DNA from 4 places in the Shewanella sp. 553 genome. Region 4 is predicted to be linked to each of the others. Evidence: predicted binding sites of a transcription regulator. Region 4 holds the regulator's gene; each other region holds the start of a gene.
What was found. The regulator LexA, encoded in region 4, represses DNA repair genes until DNA is damaged. The targets are predictions, from matches to a motif close to TACTGTATNNNNATACAGTA.
Positions count from the first base shown of each region.

Region 1: AC5YBZ_RS08975 (LexA family protein) is a predicted target of LexA. The motif match lies at 1,583-1,602, and genes of this name have one in related genera.
Region 2: AC5YBZ_RS10090 (DNA topoisomerase III) is a predicted target of LexA. The motif match lies at 3,073-3,092, and genes of this name have one in related genera.
Region 3: recN (DNA repair protein RecN) is a predicted target of LexA. The motif match lies at 3,241-3,260, and genes of this name have one in related genera.

Region 1 is NZ_CM181701.1:1,985,599-1,991,357, forward strand. It holds gene AC5YBZ_RS08970 (Y-family DNA polymerase) at 1-1,142, opposite strand, end outside; gene AC5YBZ_RS08975 (LexA family protein) at 1,155-1,562, opposite strand; gene AC5YBZ_RS08980 (Lon protease family protein) at 1,859-4,261, shown strand; gene AC5YBZ_RS08985 (manganese-dependent inorganic pyrophosphatase) at 4,358-5,278, opposite strand; gene AC5YBZ_RS08990 (M1 family metallopeptidase) at 5,504-5,759, opposite strand, start outside.
Region 2 is NZ_CM181701.1:2,236,486-2,242,244, reverse strand. It holds gene purF (amidophosphoribosyltransferase) at 1-454, shown strand, start outside; gene AC5YBZ_RS10095 (methyl-accepting chemotaxis protein) at 640-2,757, shown strand; gene AC5YBZ_RS10090 (DNA topoisomerase III) at 3,117-5,120, shown strand; gene ilvN (acetolactate synthase small subunit) at 5,309-5,759, opposite strand, start outside.
Region 3 is NZ_CM181701.1:1,088,252-1,094,010, reverse strand. It holds gene barA (two-component sensor histidine kinase BarA) at 1-1,050, shown strand, start outside; gene AC5YBZ_RS04895 (YjaG family protein) at 1,043-1,639, shown strand; gene AC5YBZ_RS04890 (DUF3319 domain-containing protein) at 1,646-1,903, shown strand; gene AC5YBZ_RS04885 (AEC family transporter) at 2,219-3,163, shown strand; gene recN (DNA repair protein RecN) at 3,281-4,942, shown strand; gene pyrB (aspartate carbamoyltransferase) at 5,480-5,759, shown strand, end outside.
Region 4 is NZ_CM181701.1:109,835-115,593, forward strand. It holds partial or broken gene coxB (cytochrome c oxidase subunit II) at 1-120, opposite strand, end outside; gene AC5YBZ_RS00505 (cell division inhibitor SulA) at 518-1,027, opposite strand; gene lexA (transcriptional repressor LexA) at 1,024-1,641, opposite strand; gene yrfG (GMP/IMP nucleotidase) at 1,991-2,662, opposite strand; gene nudE (ADP compounds hydrolase NudE) at 2,759-3,304, shown strand; gene cysQ (3'(2'),5'-bisphosphate nucleotidase CysQ) at 3,355-4,167, shown strand; gene AC5YBZ_RS00530 (GNAT family N-acetyltransferase) at 4,160-4,615, shown strand; gene AC5YBZ_RS00535 (MFS transporter) at 4,721-5,759, shown strand, end outside.

The DNA.
Region 1 (5,759 bases), 1.9 Mb from region 4:
GTTCCATAACGTTGATTAATACCATCTAAGGTTTGCATGAGGGGTAAATTGGCTTTTGAGACAGTAAATAAATCGAGCTGACAGTATTTGTCACTGGTTAAATCAAGCAACCCTATGCCAATTTTGTAATACCGCACCCCTTCCCTAAATAACTTATGTGCCGCTTGGGTCATGGCTTTGGTTAGCTCAACGCTGCAATTGGTGGCACAAGGCAACTCGACTAAGGTTTTAAATCCTGTGGGTTGGTCGTCATAGGGAGAGTTATAAGCAAATAGCAGCATGGTTTGACAACATAAGCCTTGCTTACGCGCTTTTGCTGCAGCAATGGCAACATGTTTACTTAAGGCTTGTAATAACGATGGCTTATCGCAAATGCGTTGCCCCATACTTCTGGTGGAGAAGATCTGCTGCTTATCGGCTCGCGCCTTATCCCACACTTTACATACCTGGCCGTTGAGTTCTCGCACGGTGCGCTCAACCTCGATACCAAATTGTTTACGGGCGGCACCTGGTGGCATAGTGGCAAGTTCGTATGCGGTGGTTATTTTCATTAATTGCAGCCGTTTACTTAGCCGCCGTCCAATTCCCCATACATCACTCACTGCCAATTGCGTTAAAATGGCCACCCGTTCCTGCTCGCTATCGATAACACAAACTCCTTGATAGCCTTCAATTTTCTTTGCGGCATGATTAGCGATTTTCGCCAATGTCATGGTTTCGCCCATACCAACACAAACCGGTAAACGGGTTTCTTTCCAAACGGTACGGCGGATGAGTTGGCCTTGGGTTCGTAGGCATGGAATTGCCGGATAACTCTTTTTAAAGGAGAGAAATGATTCATCAATCGAATACACATGCTGCTCAGGAGCAAAACGGCCAATGATATTCATCATTTTATTGGATAAATCAGCATACAACTCATAGTTGGACGAGCAGGCAATGACCCCACGCTGATCACACAAGGATTTCACTTTAAAATAAGGCACAAATTTTTGAATGCCGGCTTCTTGTGCCTGTCGATTTGCGGCAACAATACACCCATCGTTATTACTTAATACGACGATAGGTTTACCGCGCCAATCGGGACGAAAAACTTGCTCGGCACTGCAATAAAATGCGTTGGCATCGATTAAGGCAAACATAAAAACACCACCTTAATGATCCACCAGTAGTGGGCTTTGACGGTGACAGCGAATCGATCGAGTGACAACGCCTTCGATATTAAAAATATCGTGGTCGTGAATGCTAAGAGGTTGATAGTGTTGGTTAGATGACAGTAATAAACGTCGCTGGGTGTCGATGATTTTACAGACAAACTCACCATTAAAGTTGGCCACTATGACATCGCCACTGCGGGCGCATTCATGGCGGTCAACAATAATCACATCACCATCAAAAATGCCGACGCCTTGCATTGAATCCCCCTGTGCCAACCCGATGAAAGTCGCGTTGGGATGTACTACCAGTAGTTCATCTAAACTTAAGCCTAATTGGCAATACTCAGCCGCAGGGCTTTCGAATCCAGTAATACCAGCACTGGCTGGAAAAGGAATAACGCGCATAGATAAGACCCAATAAAATACGCTGTATATAAACACAGTTATTTTAGCAGCCAGGTACAAAGGCGCAAGTTTATTTATCAGCGGGGTTAAGTTTGACAACGAGTAATGTCATTCAGCAGGCTAATAAGTTATGCATGAGTTGTGTGTGGCGTGAAGATGACACTATTTTTAGTATGAAAAATAATCAAACAAACCAATTTGTTAATAATATGGCCTTAATTGAGTAAATGACTGCTGTCATTTGTGTGACCGCTGTTTACACTGAAGTTAATATTTTCATATGAGATAGTTAGCGTATGCCAATCTCCCCTCTTACCAGTGCCAAACTTTACCTACCATCCCTGCTAAGCAGTTTAGATGCCAAAGTAAAATCGACTAAAAGCCTTAACCCGTTAGATAAAATCGTTGGCCAAGAGCGGGCCCAAAGTGCCGTTGAGTTTGCCATGTCGATGCAGGACAAAGGCTACAATATTTACGCCATCGGCCGTAATGGTTTGGGTAAGCGGACGATGGTAATGCGCTATTTAGACCGCTATGATCCTGGTTTGCATCATCCGCTTTATGACTGGTGTTATGTGGTTAATTTTGCTGATGCTCGCACACCCAAGGTGCTGCAACTGCCTCAGGGTAAAGGCGCCCAATTTAAAAAAGATATTGAAGAGTTGATGAAACGGCTTGTCAAAGCCCTACCCTTGGCATTCGATAACGAGATTTACTATACCCGGGCAGACAAATTAAAAGCACAGCTTGCCAGTAAACAAGAAGCGGCATTAAATAAGATCACTAAAGAGGCCGCGGCTAAACACATCAGCCTAAGTATTACCGCTCAGGGCGGCTATGAATTACTCGCCATGAATGGTGATGAGCCCCACTCTGAAGCCACATTTGCGGCATTAAGTCATAAACAGCAACAGACGCTTGAAAATAACATCAGTGAAATAGAATCAAAACTGCGTGAAGTGGTGCGTAAATTTACTGCTTGGGAAGAGCGTTATAGCGATCAACAACAAAAGCATGACGAACAAGTGGCCCAAGATGTCTTAGTGCATTTAATGGACCCGTTAAAGCTAAGCTATGCTGACTATCCCGTGATTAAAACCCACCTGCATGATATGCATAAGGATATTATCGATAATCTGGATATTTTCTTAGAGCAAAATGAAGAACAGGTTGCGCTTGCTTATGCGTCGATGCAGAAAAAAATGCCCCGCCGATATCAAGTGAATGTATTGGTTAATCAAGCCGATAAAACCATGCCTATCGTGGTGGAAGAGAGCCCTAATTATCATAATATTTTTGGTTACATCGAAAATGCGACCTTTAAAGGCACTATTTTTTCTGATTTCTCTTTGATCCGCCCAGGCAGTCTACATCGCGCCAATGGCGGGGTGTTGATGATCGATGCCATCAAGGTATTAGAGCAGCCCTATGTGTGGGATGGATTAAAGCGCGCACTGCGGTCACGCCAGTTAAGCTTAAGCTCGCTCGAACGAGAGGTAACCTTGTCGGGGACCATTTCGCTGGATCCCGAGCCAGTGCCGCTTAATGTCAAAATTATCCTCTTTGGCGATTATCAAACCTACCAGTTATTACAACATTACGATCCTGAGTTTAAAGAGCTATTTAGAGTGACCGCCGATTTTGAAGACGAAATGCCTCGCACCGCACAATCTGAGGCGCTTTACGCCCAATTTATCTCCAGTATTGTCAGTGGTAATAAGATGCTGCATTGCGATCGAGGGGCTATAAAACGGGTTATTGAGTTTAGTGCGCGTCAGGCCGACTCAAAGTATAAATTATCCCTACATTCAGCCGACATTGCTAACCTATTACGTGAAGCTAATTACGTGGCAAAATCCAGCAACGCTAATATGATAAGGGTGAGCCATGTAGAGCAAGCTCTTTATAATCATGAGCTTAGAGTGTGCCGTTTAAAAGATAATGTGATGCAAAGTTTTGTCGATGGCACCACTCTAATCGACACGGCTAATAAGGTTGTCGGTCAGATAAATGCGTTATCGGTTATTGCCACCTCGGATCATCAATTTGGGGTGCCTAATCGTATAACGGCCACCACAGCTTATGGTGAAGGTGCGGTATTTGATATTGAACGCAAGGTGGATCTTGGTGGCAGTATTCACTCAAAAGGGGTGATGATCTTAACCGCATACTTGGCAACCTTGTTTGGCCAAACCGATAAAATCCCCCTGTCGACTCACCTCACCTTCGAGCAAAATTACGGTGGCGTCGATGGCGACAGCGCATCGATGGCCGAGTTATGTGCTATTTTATCGGCGTTTTCGGCCCTGCCATTAAGACAAGATATTGCGATAACAGGCTCGATGAATCAATTTGGCCATGCTCAGCCTATCGGTGGCGTCAATGAAAAAATCGAAGGCTTCTTTGATGTTTGTACCATAAAAGGACGCAGCGATAGCCAAGGGGTGATTATTCCACAGGCCAACGTACAAAATTTAATGTTACGCGATGACATCGTCGCTGCGGTTAAGCAAGGCCGTTTCTCCATTTGGGCGATTAATCATGTTTCAGAAGCCATTGAATTACTCACAGGCATAGCTTGCGGCGAGCGGGACTTTGAGTTTGAAGATTATCCGCCGCAGACAGTGTTAGGTATAGCGGATAAACGCCTGCAAAAATTACGACAGCATGCGAAGCAACAAGCCAAAAAAGCCGACTAAGCCATAGGCCTTAACACGCGCCACAAAAAAAGCCGGCAACTGCCGGCTTTTTTACAACTGACTATCAATACAAGCTATCAATATAAGGGAGTGGCTTTATGCTAGCGCATCTTGTAATGGCGGAACTACCTGCTTTTTACGGCTCAACACACCATCAAGCCAAACGCGGCCATTTTCGGTCGCTTTGCCATAGGCGCGGGTGGTGAGTTCGCTGTCATCAGACACCACCAACATTTCAGACCCTTCTTTCATGATATCGGTGAGCAACAACAGCACACTGTGACGGTTACCTTCCGCTTTTAAGGCGGCGATATCGGCTTCAAGATCGGCTTTGATGTCGTCAAATACTGACAAATCGATCACTTCAAGCTGACCAATACCGATGAGTTTGCCATTCATGTTGAAGTCTTTAAAGTCGCGCATCACCAGATCGCGTACTGGCGTGCCTTCGACCGCAGACTTCACCTTAAACATCTCCATGCCTAAGGCTTTGTAATCTTCAACACCGGCAATTTCAGCTAGCGCTTCAACACATTTTATGTCGGCAGTGGTGCACGTCGGAGATTTAAAGATCACAGTGTCACTTAAAATGGCACATAGCATGATGCCAGCGATATCTTTAGGAATTTCAACACCATAGAAATCGTACATCATCTTGATCACTGTGTTGCTGCAACCCACTGGGCGGATCCAGCACTCAAGCGGAGTCGATGTGGTTAAGTCACCCAGCTTGTGATGGTCGACAATACCCACAATAGTGGCTTGGTCAATATCGTCAGGCGCTTGGGTTAATTCAGAGTGGTCAACAATATACACTTCTTCGCCAGCATAACTTTCTTTAAACTCTGGCGCGTCAAAACCAAAACGCTCTAAAATAAAGGCTGTTTCTGGTGAAAGTTCACCAAGACGAGCTGCAATGGCCGCTTCGCCTATCTGATTTTTGAGGTAAGCCAGCGCAATTGCGCCGCAAATAGAATCTGAATCCGGGATCTTATGTCCCACAACGTACATTGGCATAATTAACTCTCGATGAAAATTTTTCGGCATTTTATCAAAGTCGACATCAATTTACAGTAGCTTAACGCGATAAAATAGTGGAATTGGCATTAACATTATTGGTCATTCAAATAGTGTACTCAGCCGCTGAGCCTAGCTTAGCCGATAAACGCTTATTTAAACGTCACCTAACACATAAAAGCCCGCCAATGCGGGCTTTATTATGATGTTTAATCAACTGAGAGGCTATTGCTGCTGAAGAAAACTCACCACACTGGCCTGCTCGCGCTGTTTTAACATCACACAGTTAGTAACCTGCTCATTGAGTTTAGCTAAACTGCGGCCATAACCGGCGACGTGTTCAACTTTTGGGGTGAAAAACACCTCAGCCCGCTCAAGTGGCGCCAGCTCACAACCGCTGGCAAGGTAGCCTGGTAAACGAGGTAGTGCAAACGGCGGTAATTTACTGGCAATCGCATCATAATGCGCATAAGCCCAATCA
Region 2 (5,759 bases), 1.9 Mb from region 4:
GTTTCAAGGTAAAAACGTACTGCTGGTGGACGATTCTATTGTGCGTGGTACGACTTCTGAACAGATCATCGAAATGGCCCGTGAAGCTGGCGCCAAAAAAGTGTATTTTGCGTCAGCGGCACCCGAAATTCGTTTTCCAAACGTGTATGGTATCGATATGCCAACCACCAGTGAGCTGATTGCCCATGGTCGCGATGTGGAGGAAATCACCAAGCTGATTGGTGCCGATGGTATGATTTTCCAAGATCTCGATGATTTAGTTGAAGCCGTACGTCAACAAAACCCCGATATTAAACGTTTCGAAACCTCAGTCTTTGATGGGCATTATATTACTAATGATGTCGACCAAGCTTATTTAGATCATCTGACTCAACTGCGAAATGATGATGCAAAAGCAAATCGTATCAAAGATATAGGAACAAATCTCGAGCTGCATAATGTATGTCACCCTTAATATGAGCCTGTAATATATTGCTCTTTGGCTGTGTCATCAAAAACCGATTTCTTTGTAAGTCGGTTTTTTCTCATTGGATGAGAAATTACTGATCTTTATGATCGTTTATCGCTGCAGTGCTATTTTTAATCAATAGCCTAATGCCTCTTATTTAATGAAATATCTGCTTTGCCTAGGAGCACTGAATGAAGCAATTATCCATAAGTACTAAATTGTTGTGGATCACCTCAGCCCTGTTTTTAATTATTGTGGCGATACTATCACTGAGTCTTTGGTGGTCGTTAAGTGATAAAAATGCCGTGTTAGCGGAGCAAGTTCAAGAGTCGATTAAGAAAGAAACTCGCTATAAACTGACGGCAAGAGCCGGTGAGTATGGTGAGCGAGTGGCCGCTTTTATTAACGAGGCTTATCGTGTGCCTTATGCTTTGTCAGGCTTGCTTGAACAAACATCAGTACAAAGCCCATTAAGCCGTGACAGTGTCGAAATGACTATCATGGGCTCTTTACAAAAAAATAGTCAATTGTCCTCTTTGTATGCCCAGTTTGAACCCAATGGTTACGATACTAAAGACAGCGAATTTTTTTATGGTGCCAGTCATAGTGTACCTAACGCGGGTAGCATGGAGATCTATTATACTCGCACCGATAATGGCAGTATCGAACACTCAGCAGTGACTGACGCCGAAGAAAAGTATGTTGAGACATTAAATGAATTTGGTCTCAGAGAGGCTGAATGGTATCTGTGTGCCCGTGATACCAAAAAGCCATGTCTAATGGAGCCATATCTCTATGAGATCAGCCCAGGTAAAAATGAGTTAATGACATCGCTTATCTCACCAGTCGTAGTGGCGGGGCAGTTTAAAGGGGTGGTAGGTGCCGATGTAAACTTACCTATCTTCCAAACGATGATCGATGAACTATCGCAAAAGTTATATAACGGCAACGCCAAGGTCACTCTAGTTAGTGCTAAGGGCCTAGTGGTTGCAGCGAGTCATTACAGTAAAAAAGCGCGTCCATTAGCAGAATCTATCGATAGCGCGTTAGCTAAGCAATATCTGTCTTTACACCGTAATGGTGGCTATTTAGATGTGGGTGATAATATTGTTGTTGCCTACCCCATTAGTATTCCGTTGGCCGATGTACAATGGGAGCTATTGATTGAAGTAGCAAAACAAGATGTGTTTAAAGAAGCCATCGCAATGGATAAGGCGATGACCGAAATGGCTTCATCGCTTGGTAGTTTGTTGTTGATCATTGGCAGTATTGTGTCTGTGATTGCGGTGGTAACCATTAGCCTTGTTATTCGCAACATTATCGCGCCTCTTAAAGTGATCCAAACTCGAGTCGAGAACTTAGCCAGTGCTGAAGGTGATTTAACCCAAACCATCAATGTGGAATCTCACGCCGAATTGATTGCGCTAGGGGGCGGCATTAACAGTTTTATCACTAAATTGCGCTTACTCATTGGCGAGATGAAAGTACTGGCTGAACGCTCACAAGATGAGAGCCAAACTACTGCCAATATTGCCCAGCAAACCCGTGAGAGTGTTAATCGTCAATATAGCGAAATTGAAAGTGTTGTCACCGCGGTCAATGAAATGAGCGCAACCGCCCTTGAGGTGGCTAAAGCCTCAGAGCAAACCGCGATGGAAACTGAGGCGATGAATGCCAATGCTAAAGCGGGTGAAGACAGCCTTAGTCAAGCGATGAATTATGTGACGACCATGTCTCATGAGTCCTTATTAGCGAAGGAAGCAGTGAGTAAAGTGGCAGAGAGTAGTACCAATATCAGTAAGATCTTGGAGGTGATTAGCGCGATTGCTGAACAGACAAATTTACTGGCATTAAATGCGGCGATTGAAGCGGCGCGAGCGGGTGAACAAGGTCGAGGTTTTGCTGTGGTGGCTGATGAAGTGCGAGCACTGGCGTCAAAAACCCAGACCTCAACCGATGAAATTGGTAAATTGATCGATTCGCTGCAGCAAGAAGTTAAAAGTGCTTCGCATATTATCGATCAAGGTGTGGAGGGGGCGCAGCGCGCCGTTGAGCAAACTGAGTCCGCTTTAACCTCGCTCAATACCATCGTTGGTCAAATTGAGGAGGTGTCGAGCCAAGTGACTCATATTGCAACAGCAGCAGAGGAGCAAAGCGCGGTGACGGAAGAGGTTAATCGCAACATTACAGGTATTTCTGATTCCGCAGCCGAATTGGCACGACTTGCCGATGAGGCGCAGCAAAGTAGTGTTAGCTTAGCCGAACTGGTGACGCAGCAGCATCAACAATTAGGTAAGCTCAAAACCTAATCACCACATAAGGTTCACGCTGTATACCTGCCTAACCGTGAGCATTGTGCTTACGGTTAGGCCATTAAGGCTAATGATACTTACATCACGCTACAGCACTATATTTGTTAGTTTGTCATGGCTCTTTTACCCGACAAAGCCAGTCAGCTGCATTGGCACTAGCTTCTTCTCCTCTATTGTACTTGATCTTAAATCGCCCTACACCTTATCGCCATATCCGCTGAACTTAATTCGTATCTTTGGGTCATAGGCTGACTCCTCAGTGCAACTTTATCCTGTTTTACATTTGCAGCCTGATCTGACTTAGGTTAAAGTTACTGTTAATTTATACAGTTGTTTATCCTGGCTAACTGAGTGCTATGATTTTATATATCGCCGAGAAACCCAGCCTTGGCAGAGCCATTGCTGATGTATTACCAAAACCGCTAAAAAAAGGCGACGGTTTCATTACCGCGGCTAACGGGGATTGTGTCTCTTGGTGTATCGGCCACTTGCTTGAACAAGCGGAGCCCGATACCTATGACAGTGCATATAAATCATGGAAGTTTGAACACTTACCTATTATTCCTAGCCAATGGAAAATGAAACCTAAGCCGAAAACGCGCAGCCAATTAACCGTGCTGCGTGGCCTGGTAAAACAAGCATCTCAGTTAGTCAACGCAGGGGATCCAGACCGTGAAGGGCAGTTGCTGGTGGATGAGGTGATTGCGCATCTTGGGGTCAAAGGCGATAAGCTTAATCAGACCATGCGATTATTAGTGAGCGATCTTAATCCACAAGCGGTTAAACGCGCTTTAGGTCAGTTGCGCAGTAATCGCGAGTTTATTCCGCTGTCTACCTCAGCCTTAGCGCGTTCACGCGCCGACTGGCTCTATGGCATGAACATGACCCGAGCTTATACCCTTCAAGGGCGCAAAGTGGGCTATCAAGGCGTGTTGTCGGTTGGCCGAGTACAAACCCCACTGCTTGGGTTAGTGGTTCGCCGCGATGCCGAGATAGCGCAATTTGTCAGTAAACCGTTTTATGAGGTATTGGCTCATTTAACCACAGACAAAGATCAAAGCTTTAAAGCCAAATGGCAACCCAGTGAAGCCTGCTTGCCCTACATGGATGATGAAGGGCGTGTGCTATCTAAAGGCTTAGCCCAAAATGTGATCAGCCGTATCAGCCATCAAACTGCCGTGGTTACTGGGCTTAACAGTAAAGATAAACAACAACATCAGCCGCTACCTTATAGCTTGTCATCACTGCAAATTGATGCGGCTAAACGCTTTGGTATGAGTGCAAAGACGGTGCTCGATACTTGCCAGTCGCTGTATGAACGCCATAAGCTGATCACTTATCCGCGCTCAGACAGTCGCTATTTACCTAAAGAGCAGTTGGCGTTGGCGCCCAGTGTGATTAAAGCCATCATTGGCGGCGCACCTGAGTTAGTCCAAGGCATTGAATCGCCTGATCCAAAGATAAAATCGAAGGCGTGGAATGACAGCAAGGTTGATGCGCACCACGCGATTGTGCCAACAGAAAAATGCGCTAACTTAGGCAGTTTGAATCAGGCTGAGCAACAAATTTATCTGCATGTGGCGAGGCAATATTTAGCCCAGTTTTATCCACCTTATCGGTATCATGAAACTCAGGTTGAAGTGGAGATTGTTAAGGGACGCTTCACCACTAAAGCCAAGCAAGACCGTGCACTTGGCTGGAAACAACTGTTTCCCGCAGCATCGTCAAGCAAAGCGGCACCGCAGGATGAGGCCGATACGTTGCAGCAGTTGCCACCTTTGATTAAGGGGCAAACGCTACGTTCGGGGCTGGCGGAGTTAGTCGAGAAAAACACCCAAGCGCCGAAAGCGTTTTCGGATGCAACCCTGCTGGCGGCGATGACCGGCATTAATCGCTATGTGACCGACCCTGAGATCCGTAAAATCTTAAAAGATACCGATGGCTTAGGCACAGAGGCGACCCGCGCAGGCATTATTGAGTTGCTGTTTAAACGTGGATTTTTACAACGCCAAGGTAAATCGATTGTCGCGACCGAGGTCGGTAAAGGGCTGATAAACAGTTTGCCAGACTCAGCCACTTCGCCCGATATGACGGCCTTATGGGAAAGTCACCTCGATGCCATTTGTCGTAAAGAGGCAAAGTATCAGAGTTTTATGACGCCATTAGTCGACTCGCTCAAGCAGTTAATTGCCCAAGCTGGTGCTCAATTACCCGCATCATTGCAAGGGGTTAAAGCCCCGAGTGGCCAGTTTAACAAGCGCCGTGGTAAGGCAAGTTCAGCTAAAGCCAGCACCTTGGCCGGTAAAAAATCAAGTGGGCGCAGCAGTCGTAACAAGGTGAAGCCACAAGGTAAAAGTTAACATTGAGTTTGAGATAATAACCCGCTCTACAGCCCACTTTGTCTTTGTGGCTGTGTTGTCTTAACCTAGTGGCTCAGCTGAATTTATGTATATAAAAGACTACATGCAAACAAGATAATAAAACGCCAGCTGGAGATTGCTGGCGTTGTTTTGTGAGAGATCTTACTTAGCCTTTCGACAGAAGCTGTTTAGGCTCGCATCGACTTTTCGCCGCGGCACAAACCAACGACCCCAGAGCGAGAGACTTCAATCACTTTGGTGACTTCACCGATAGCACTGATAAAGGCGTCAAGTTTTTCTGTGGTGCCGGTCATCTGTATGGTGTAAAGCTCGGCGGTGACATCGACTATCTGACCCCGAAAAATATCGGCAGTGCGCTTCACCTCGGCGCGTCCAGCGCCTTTGGCTTTAACTTTCACTAACGCCAGTTCGCGTTCGATATGGCTGGACTCGGTGATATTAGCGACCTTTAAGATGTCGATAAGTTTATGCAGCTGCTTTTCTATCTGTTCTAACACCGCGGCGTCGGCCACCACTGTGATGTTTAAACGCGATAGGGTCACATCATCAGTCGGTGCAACGGTTAAACTCTCAATATTGTAGCCACGCTGGGAGAACAAGCCGACTACACGAGATAAT
Region 3 (5,759 bases), 980 kb from region 4:
TTGATGAGTAACACAAGCCAGCGTTTCGATTACGCCATTATCAGCTGTAATGAGCTGGCCAAAAGCCCCTTACTGCTCGATACCTTGACTCGAATTAGGCACATTAGCGATTACTCACTCTATGTGTGTAACAGTAACAATACCACCACGAGTTTCGATGTGATCCAGTCGGCTGTCGACAAAATTGTGCACGCCCCAATCGGCGAACGTGAATTGGCAAACACCCTCATCCACCCTTACCGCGCACCGCTAGCATCACAACCTAAGCCGTTACGTATTGTGCCGGTGTTAAACCGAGAGCCACTTAGCGTACTGGCGGTCGATGATAATCCGGCCAACCTTAAATTAATCGACACCTTACTGCGTGAAATCGTCACCCACGTGGCAGTCGCCGACAACGGCAAGGCCGCTGTCGAACTCGCCAAATCACGCCACTTCGATTTAATCTTTATGGATATTCAGATGCCCGGAATCGATGGTTTTAGCGCCACTAAACAGATCCGTGAGCATTCGTTAAATCGCAACACCCCTATTATTGCCGTCACCGCCCATGCCATCGCCGAAGAGCGTGAACGCATTAACCAAAGTGGCATGAACGGCTACCTGCCCAAGCCCATCGACGAGGCAGCACTCAAAGAGGTCATTAACAGTTGGAAGGTGCGCCCCAAGTTTACCCACTTTGAACAGCAGACACTCAATTGGGAACTGTGTTTAACTCAGGCGAATCAAAAAGCCGACTTGGCACTAGAGATGTTACAGATGTTGTTAGACTCGCTGCCAGAAACCCGTAATCAACTTACCTTGGCGCTTGATACCCTCGATGCCAAAGCGATGCTAGCCCATGTGCATAAACTCCATGGCGCCAGCTGCTACTGCGGCGTACCCACTACCCAACGCTTATGTAAAGAAATTGAATCATCACTTAAAAATGGCGCTAGCGTCGAAGAGGTAGAACCTGAAATACTAGAGTTACTTGATGAGCTTTCTAAGGTAGAATCTGCCACTAACCAAGTAATATCCCAGTTATCTATGGATGTGATCGATGAGTAATAAACCAGGGTTCTTCAAACGATTAAAAGCATTAGAGCTTGAGCAAAAAAAATTGTTTGCTATCGCGCTGTGCCAGCGCATGTATCCCAACTACCAGCTATTTAGTGAAGTGTGTGAATTTGGCGATCCACAGGTATTAGACACAGTGCTAAACCTGTTATGGCAGTCAATGTATGATAAAAAGCTGAAACTCAACATCGACATCTATCTTGAGCGACTCGATCTCAATACCCCAGAGCCAAGTGACTTTGACGCCTACGGTGTCTATCCCGCTATGGACGCCGCAGTGGCATTAACCTCACTATTGAGCGCACTGCAAAGTAAGGTGGAAGACGATATCATCAACATCAGCAAACTCTCTTCGAGCACGGTCGCCAATTATATTGAAGCCACTATCGAAGATGAGATGGATGAAGCCACTTTAGATGACTTTATTTTCAACCACCCCGTAATGGTTGAAGAAAAAGAGCTGCAGGCATCATTACTCGATCTCATCGAGCAAAACCCTAAAATCAGCGCCGACTTTGTCAGACACCGTAAAGAAATTATCGAAGCAGGCGTATCTAACATCGGCATTTCAGTCGCTTAACTGCAGATGAAGAAGCTCATCTACCAAGGTTATCTATTAACCAACCGCGATGGCTTAACCGACTCTTGGATACTCACCATAGGGGAGCAACGCCGCAGTGGCTCCTTATTTGAATTACGGCGTCAGATACACTTCTATCAAGAACTGGGCGTGCTGCCAGCGGTCAACGCCCACGCGGCAAAGACAGAAGCAAGCCCACTATCTCGCTCAACTAAAAGCCCTTCTCAGTCACCTGATATCCGCCGCTCCAATAAACGCAATTAGCCCAGTTAGTTAAGTTAATATTGCCCATTAACGGCACCATATGCAGTCAAGTGGCTTTACGTTAATTCGCATTAGACCTTAGCTCAATAGCGGGCACCGACGTAAACATGCTAGGGTCGGCTTATCTTTGGGGTATATTTGGGTTTAATCATTATGATGCTGAGCCCTAGTACTGAAACACTGGCACTGAGACACCAAAGAGAGATAACGGCGTAAACTGAGCCAGCCCATGTCACAATCTAACGGATAAAAACAGCCTGAGAGGGAAAGCTCCTTAGTTTTACCACCAGCACAATTTATGGATAAATTTGTCGTATGCTACCTATCTTATCACCTCTGTTTATCGTCTTCGGCATCATGCTATCTGGCTTCATAGCCCAAAAAGCTCGGATTTTGCCCCAAGAGACAGATAACGTACTCAACCAGTACGTCTATTACATCGCCTTTCCGGCTATCATGCTGATTGTGTTAGCCGAAACCCCAATTGAACAGATCACCGATTGGGGCTTTATTGCCGGTTATAGCTTAGCGATGACCATTATCTATTTATTGACCATGGGGATATCGCTGTGGCGCGATAAAAAGCGCGATCTCGCGGCGATTCGAGCGCTTAACACCACCTTTGGCAACACCTCGTTTATCGGGATCCCGTTAATGATGATGTTGTACCCCAACAACCAGTTGGCACTGGCCGCCGCCGCTATTGCTAGCCTACTCTCGGTGACCGTATTTGCTATCGTATTGGCCCAACTCGCGCTGTATCAAGGGAAAACCGATAACGCCCTTAAGACTGTAAGCTTGGCATTACTGCAAAACCCTATCATCATCGGCAGCTTAATTGGTGTCGCCATTTCAGCGGCCAATATTACCCTTTATGCCCCTATTAGCGGCATCATCCGCCAATTTGGCATGACCTCTAGCCCCTGCGCCCTGTTTGCCATTGGCATGGTGTTGTGCAAAGCCAACCAACAGCAGGGCCGCAACGCCCCGCGCAAGCTTTCTACCGGCGCCGAACTCACCCTGCTCAACCTATTAAAATTACTATTACAACCTCTGCTTGCCTACCTACTGTGTAAAGCCTTTGGCGTTAACGGCCCACTGCTTAAGATGGCGGTACTCCTCGCGGCGCTGCCCACCGCAGCTAGCGTCTACCTGTTGGCGCACCGCTTTCAAACTAATGCCACCGTCAGCGCGCAAAATATCAGCCTAGGGATAGTACTGAGCTTTGCGGTACTGCCACTACTTGACCATTTGCTGTAGCGCTGCCATAACCTTAAATTCAACAAAATTCGCGAACAAAAAGCACACAGGTATTTACTGTATAAAAAATCAGTATATACTGTGCATTAATACAGTACTTTGTAAAAGGATGTCATTATGCTTTGCCAGCTCAGCATCAATAACTTTGCCATTGTTCGTTTTTTAGAGCTCGACTTCAAAGCCGGTATGACCAGTATCACAGGTGAAACCGGTGCCGGAAAATCTATCGCTATCGACGCCCTAGGCCTGTGTCTGGGTAATCGCGCCGAAGCCAGTACCGTTAGACCCGGCGCAGATAAAGCCGAGGTCAGCGCCCGCTTTTCTCTGCTCGATATTCCCTTGGCAAAGCGCTGGCTCGAAGATAACGACCTTGATCTTGATGATGAATGCATACTCAGGCGCACCATCAACAGTGACGGCCGCTCACGCGCCTACATTAATGGCAATCCAGTACCGCTTAGTCAACTTCGCGCACTTGGACAATTACTGATCGGCATCCACGGACAACACGCCCATCACGCCATGTTAAAGAGCGAGCATCAACTGACACTGCTCGACAGCTATGCTAACCACCGCATGCTGCTCGACAGCGTCAGTGCGAGCTATCAACGCTACAAACTGATTGAAAAAGAGCTTAAACAGCTACAACAGTCGCAACATGAGCGCATCGCCCGTAAGCAACTGCTGCAATACCAAGTTGAGGAGCTTAATGACTTTGATTTAGGCGAGCACGAATTTGACGAGATAGAAGCCGAGCATAAAAAACTCGCTAACGGCACCGCCTTAGTGCAAGCCTGCCAACACACCCTCTTCCTATTGCAAGACAACGAGCAAGGTGCGGTAGAATCGGTGCTCAACTTAGCCATAGATCAAGCTCAAGAGCTTGAGGGCTATGACACCGCCCTTAACAGCATTGGCAATATGCTCAATGACGCCTTAATCCAAGTGCAAGAGAGCAGCAGCGAGCTGCAACGCTACCTCGATGGATTAGAGCTCGACCCAGATCACTTTGCTTACCTTGAACAGCGCCTCTCTAAAATCATGCAGTTGGCGCGCAAGCATCACGTAAGTGCCAAAGATCTTTATCAGCACCATCAAGCCTTAAATCAAGAGCTAAGCAGCTTAGACTCAGACGAAGAGAAGCTTGACGAAATCGCTGAGCAGCTGCAAAGCTGCAAGCTAGGCTTCATTGCTCATGCTAAAAAGCTCAGCCAAAGCCGGAGCCGTTATGCCAAAGAACTTGACAAGCAGGTGACCCAATCGATTCATGAACTCAGCATGCCTAAGGGTAAATTTGTTATCGATATCCGCTTTAACGAAGCGATCATGTCGCCCAACGGTTGTGACACCATCGAGTTTCAAGTCACCACTAACCCAGGGCAGCCACTGCAACCTATCTCGAAAGTCGCATCAGGCGGGGAACTGTCACGTATCGGCCTTGGCATTCAGGTGATCACGGCGAAAAAGGTCGCCACACCAACGCTTATTTTCGATGAGGTGGATGTGGGCATCTCGGGGCCAACTGCTGCTGTGGTGGGAAAAATGCTACGCTCACTGGGTGAATCGACTCAAGTGCTATGTGTAACCCACCTGCCCCAAGTCGCCGGAAATGGTCATCAACACATGTTTGTGAATAAGCAAAGTAAAGCCGGACAAACCGAGACCTCTATGGTACCGCTGGATAAAACCCAACGCATCGAGGAGCTCGCCCGCTTACTTGGCGGCGATACCATTACCAGTAACACCCTAGCCAACGCCAAAGAACTACTCAGAGGTTAAAGACTGGCAACACCTAAAGCGAAGGAAATACCTTCGCTTTTTGATATCGGTGTTTCACTATTTAAACTCACTCATCCCATTGTACTTAATGAGCGAATTGCGCTCTCCATAACTCCTAGCAAGAAAAAACAAAACCATATAAGTCACGACTCGGCCGAAGTCTTAAGCAGCATTTAATTGATTCACTGCGACACCAAGCTTTCAAAATAACGAGTTCATACAAACTCTTGCGATCGCAAAAAATGGGCGTATAATCCCTCGGAATTTTTCAAAACAGAGAGCAACAATGAACCAGACAGTTAAGCACAACTTGACTCATTATCGTCGAGAAGCGGCGTTGGTTTTATGTTTCTGTTTTTCGATTTCAAAAAAAAGCCTCCTTGCTTAAGGGGGCTTTTTTTTGTCTGCTTTTTGCGTAGAGCCGGCAAGTTTAAACGACTATCTGCCCGAGGCTATTCGATGCTCATCTCGAATGTCAGTGGCAGAAAAAGTTTAAAACCATTTGTATCCGTTATCTATTTATAGGGAAGAGAAGCCATGGCGAACTCGTTGTTTCAAAAACATATCATCTCCATTCCGGAATTAAACCGAAATGAACTTGAACTCATCGTTGAAACTGCTGGAAGATTAAAAGCAGAGCCAAATCCAGAACTATTAAAAAATAAAGTCGTGGCGTGCTGTTTTTTTGAACCCTCAACACGTACTCGCCTCTCTTTTGAAACCGCAGTACAACGCCTAGGCGGCACTGTGATTGGCTTTGATAACGGTGGCAACACCTCGCTGGCCAAAAAAGGCGAGACACTAGCAGACTCAGTGC
Region 4 (5,759 bases):
AAGGCTAAAAACCTTGCCACTGATCTCAGTTACCCCTGGTGTCATATTAAGGGGCATATCGGCTGCGAATATGGGTGGGGCTAGTAATAACCCGAGCAAGCTATACCACAGATGCTTCACTAGACTTCTCCTCTGTCAATTGCGAAGGCAACTACAAAGAAAAGTTACACAGTATGTCTCGGCTCTATGCAAACTTTTCAGTTCCCAAAAAAGCAACGATGACTTCACAGTGCGCTGGTGGTATTGCTGTTGTTATTGCTGGTGGTTACCACGCTTGCACTTACGGCTGACTATATCAGGCTAATTTCCGCTTTATTGGACGCAGTGAGAGATCTACACTCGTTGGCCAATGAAACAGACCACTAAATTGTTCGGATATAACAAATAATCGTTGATATCTATTACTAACTTAATCGCTGTTTAAATATTGATCAAGATCACTTTTTTTTAATTTTTTTAAAACAGCAACAAAAAAGCCCCTCGCGGGGCTTAAGTATGGAAAGTTTGAACTGTAATGCTAGTGCAGTGAACTAAATAATGATGCTTGTTGATAGCCCAGATCTTGCTCTGTCAGGGCTGTTACAGGTAAGTGACTATTATCATCTTCAATCACAACACCTAGAGCCTGGGTACTTTTGGCGACCAATTGTAAGCGGCGGCAATCGCGAGCATCGAGTGCTTGGGTCCAACTGATCACCGCACTGGATGTACCACTAGTAAGCGCTTTTTCCATCGCCCACAGTGCTTCAACTTCATCTTTGGTGTGCACTAATAAGATTCTATCCATGCGTACCCCCGCATCGGCGAGCATCTGCTTATAGCCAATATTCGGTGGGCTAATCAGTACGACCCACTGGCCTTGTTGGCTTAATCTTGCTAATTGCGGTGTTAGCGCTTGCAACTCATGCTTACCTTGGGTACGACTCGATAATGTCGCAATGGTACTGTGCTGAGTTGGTTTGTGTTGCTTATTCATATCGACCCAAAGGCCGGGATGTCGCGGGGCATTACCCATTAGATTATTCATTGCCAATCTCCGTTGCGGATAACACCTACGGCCAGCCCTTCGATGCTAAGGCTTTGGGTAGATAGGTCGACGACTATCGGTGAATATTCTTCATTTTCGGCGTGAAGATATACAGTATTACCTTTCTTTTCAAAGCGCTTTACTGTGACATCATCTTCGACGCGAGCTACGACAACCTGCCCATTACTGGCTTGCTCCACCTTATGCACCGCAAGTAGATCGCCTTCGAGAATACCAATATTTTTCATGCTATCGCCGCGGACTCTTAAGAGAAAATCAGCGCTTGGGCGAAACATCGCTGGGTCAACTTTGTAGTGTTGCTCAACATGTTCTTGGGCCAAAATGGGTTCACCGGCAGCGACTTGTCCAATCAGTGGTAAACCAAGATCTTCGCTATCATCTTCTTGAGTTAGCTTAATACCTCGCGAGGTCCCAGGCATTATTTCGATGCAGCCTTTTTTGGCTAAGGCTTTTAAGTGCTCTTCGGCCGCATTGGCGCTTTTAAAGCCTAGGCGACGAGCAATTTCAGCTCGGGTAGGCGGCATGCCTGTATCGGCAATATTGCGTTTAATTAATTCTAATATTTCAGCTTGTCTAGGGGTTAATGGTCTCATTACAGATCCTGTCTTTCCATACAGTAACTGTTAGTATATACAGTATTTAAAGTAGCGCAAGGATTAAGCATATTTTTGTCGGCAATGTGGTGGGATTTGCTTAAAACTGAAAATAAGGTCGCAGATTTATTTTTATTGCAATCTGACTTTTTTAATTTAAATCAATGTTATGAATTTAATTTTACGGAAAGGATTCATTGAGTGTCGCTGAGTGGCGCGATTGCTCTCTTATCTGTTGAGACGATTTCAGTGCCAAGTTCGGGCGGTGAAACAAATAAGCAGGCTATAGGGTTTGGTTGCACCATGCACCTGCATTTATCCTTATCTTATGTCATTGAGCGAGGAGCTATTATGGCTTACTGGCGATAAGATCATCTAACAGGTGGTGGTAATCATGGATTGCGGGAAAGTCGGTAAATATTTTATGGGGCTTTTTACTATCAGGATTGCTTATGCCAAGCAAATACCCAACTCCAGCTTGTTTGGCGGCATGTAAGATAGCTTCGCTGTCATCGATAAATAAACACCGACTGGGTTGCAATTGATATTGGTTAAATAAGCTAGACCAAAATTGAGGGTGCTCTTTAGCAAAACCTGTTTCATGGCTGGAGATCATATGGTCTAACCCTTGCGCGAGCTCTGTGTGTTCTAGTTTGAGAGCTAGGCTTTGAGGATGGGCATTGGTCACTAATATTCTGGTTTTATGCTTTTGAGTCAATGCGCGTAGAAATGGCATGCTGTCTTGGCGTAACTGTATCCTGTCGGCCAATGTGCGTTGCAGCTGCACAATATCCAGTTGCAGTTGTTGCTGCCAGTAGTCGAGGCAATACCAATCCAAGGTGCCAACCACTTGGTCGTAGGCTTGTTCTACCAAGACATTAGCTTCATTTAGAGAGATGTTTCTGCTGTGACTTAAGGTTTGCGGCACTAGCTTGAGCCAAAAATGGCTATCAAAGTGTAAATCTAGCAGTGTGCCATCCATATCAAGCAGTACAGTATCGATTTTATCCCAAGGAAACATAAGGTCAGTAAAAAAATTCTATCGTGAGAGTTGTGGATTAGGCCCATCATAGTAAGATTGAACTGTGATGCAAACGTCATTTTATCAGGGACATTCATGTCGGACCAAAAGCCACAGATATTACATACACAAGTTGTTGCCCAGAGTCGGTTATTTCAAATTGAACAAGTGCACCTGAAATTTTCTAATCAGGTCGAGCGCCAGTATGAACGTATGAAAGGTAATAATCGTGGTGCCGTAATGGTGGTCCCTGTGTTGGGTGAGCAACTGCTGCTGGGCAGAGAGTACGCCGCAGGAACCCACAGCTATGAACTGGGCTTTCCCAAAGGGCTGGTTGATCCGGGAGAGACGCCTGAGCAAGCCGCTAATCGGGAGCTGCAGGAGGAGATAGGCTTTGGGGCTAAAAAATTAACCCATTTGATGGAGTTAAGTCTGGCGCCCAGCTATTTTGTCAGCAAGATGCAGATCTATATTGCAGAAGATCTGTATGAGAGTCGCCTTGAAGGCGATGAGCCCGAGCCAATAGAGGTTGTTTCTTGGCCGCTTGAACAGTGGTCAGGGCTATTGGCATTGGAAGACTTCTCAGAGTCTAGAAGTGTGAGTGCCTTGTTTTTAGCCCAGAAGCATTTAAAACTAAAATAGTTATTTCAATTCGGATATATGCATTACCTGTCTAGGTTGTTGGAGTTGTGATGAAGCCAGAAGAGTGTGTGGAACAGGTGATCGCCATCGCCGTTGAAGCGGGAATGGCCATCAAAGATATTTACCTTGAAGGTAGCTTTGATAAAGAAATTAAGGCGGATAATACCCCTGTGACGTCTGCCGATCTCGCTGCGCACCAAATTATCACCGCTGCGCTGACTCAGCTGACTCCTGATATTCCTGTGTTATCTGAAGAAGATGCCGACATCCCGTTATCCGATCGCGTCGATTGGCCCAGGTATTGGCTGGTCGATCCGTTAGATGGCACCGGAGAGTTTATTGCTGGCAGCGGCGACTTTTCGGTGATCATCGCGTTAGTTGAGCATAATCGCCCCATTATGGGGATTGTTTATGTGCCCATGACCGAGGTGATTTATTATGCCATCGCGGGACTGGGGGCTTATAAGCGCTCAAGTAAAGGCGAGCAGCGTATTGCCAGTCGTCAATTGACACTCGATGATTCGCGCTCATTGCGCTTGGCGGTCAGTCGTCGCCAAGATCCGCAGTCGGTATTAAAGCTACTGAACCAGCCTAAACATTGTGAGCTAGTGGTGCTCGGCGGGGCAGCGCTTAAAAGTTGCTTGGTCGCCGAAGGGCGCGCCGATTGTTATGTACGCATTGGCCCTACTGGCGAGTGGGATACCGGCGCGGCACAAATTATTGTCGAAGAGGCGGGCGGGCAGATCATGGATCTTGAACTGCAGCCGCTCAGTTATAACGAACGTGAATCGCTCGAAAACCCTAATTTTATCGTGGTCGGTTCGACCCATTTACCTTGGGATGAGTTGTTAGTCAGTGAATAAGCCCGTTGATATTACCCTGCGTGCGGCGCAAAAGGGCGAACTGGCCGGCGTTTATCGGCTTGAACAGCGTGTGTTTGGCGAACATTGTTATCCGGATTTCTTTTTTCGTCAGAGTTTCGATTGTTGGCCAAGTGGTTTGCGTGTTGCAATAGATCACAATAATCGTCTTCTTGGCTATATCCTAATGGTGCCAAGTGAGCTGCGGCATATAGGTTGGATATTATCTGTCGCCGTGGAGACACTCGCCCAAGGCCGAGGTATCGGCAAACGTTTTATAATCGATGCACTTAATCACTTGGCGCCGTCGGTCACTCAGGTAATGCTCACTGTGGACCCAGCTAATCCAGCGCGTCATTTATACCTAGCATTGGGGTTTGTCGAGTTGCAAACAGAAGCTGACTATTTTGGCCCAGATGCATCACGGGTGGTGATGTGTCTGATGCGCTAAGCCTTGTCTATTGTGCACGGCCACAGCTTGGCAATGGCTTATATAATCCTCTACTGCCGTCTAAATGGTTAGGCTAACCTAAGGTCGCGGCAAGCTGGAGCAAATATGCTGTTAACAAAACGATTTTTGCCCTATTTTGTCACCCAATGTTTAGGCGCATTAAACGATAATATTTATAAAAATGTTTTACTCTTGATGGTGGCTTATAGCCAGATCAATGAGTTGCCAATCAGCATTAATTTATTTGTCAATTTGGCCGCGGGCCTGTTTATTTTACCCTTCTTTCTTTTTTCAGCTCATGCCGGGATGCTCGCTGACAATATGGACAAGGCGAAGCTTATCCGCAGACTCAAACAACTCGAAGTGGTTATCATGTCGTGCGCTGCGATGGCGATGTTGTCTCAAAGCTACATGGTGATGTTACTGCTGTTATTTTTAACTGGCTGTCAGTCGGCCTATTTCGGGCCGGTAAAATATTCACTCTTACCGCAAGTATTGGCCGAAGAAGAGTTAGTTACGGGTAATGCTTGGGTCGAAATGGGTACATTTTTAGCTATTTTAAGTGGCACATTGAGCGCTGGGCTGTTGATGACGAGTGCGCATGGGATTGTCGCCAGTGCCTTGATTGTCTTTGTACTTTCCCTGTGTGGTTATTTGGCCAGTCGTGCCATTCCGGCTTTGCCTCTACAGCATGACGTAACCCCAATTCGTTTTGCTCCTTTATCTGACACATGGCGCGCCATTACCCAGGTGAGAAAGACGCCAAGCATCTGGATGGCGATCATCGCCATTAGCTGGTTTTGGTTTCTCGGTGCCACTTACCTAACGCAATTTGCTTATTTTGCTAAGTTACATCTGTCCTCTGATGCTAGCGTAGTGTCGCTATTATTAGCGCTATTTTCGGTGGGTATCGCGGTGGGCTCCTTTTTATGTGAACGCTTATCCTATGGTCATGTTGAGTTAGGTGTCGTGGCTTTAGGCATGGCTGGGTTGACCCTGTTTGGCCTCGATTTAGTCTGGGCTATTCCACCAGCGCCGTTAGATCCCTTGTGGGTTTATAGTGTGGGAGACTTTATCGCCACAACAGCGCATTATCGACTGATGTTTGACTTGTTGATGGTTGGGGTCAGTGGGGGCTTGTTTA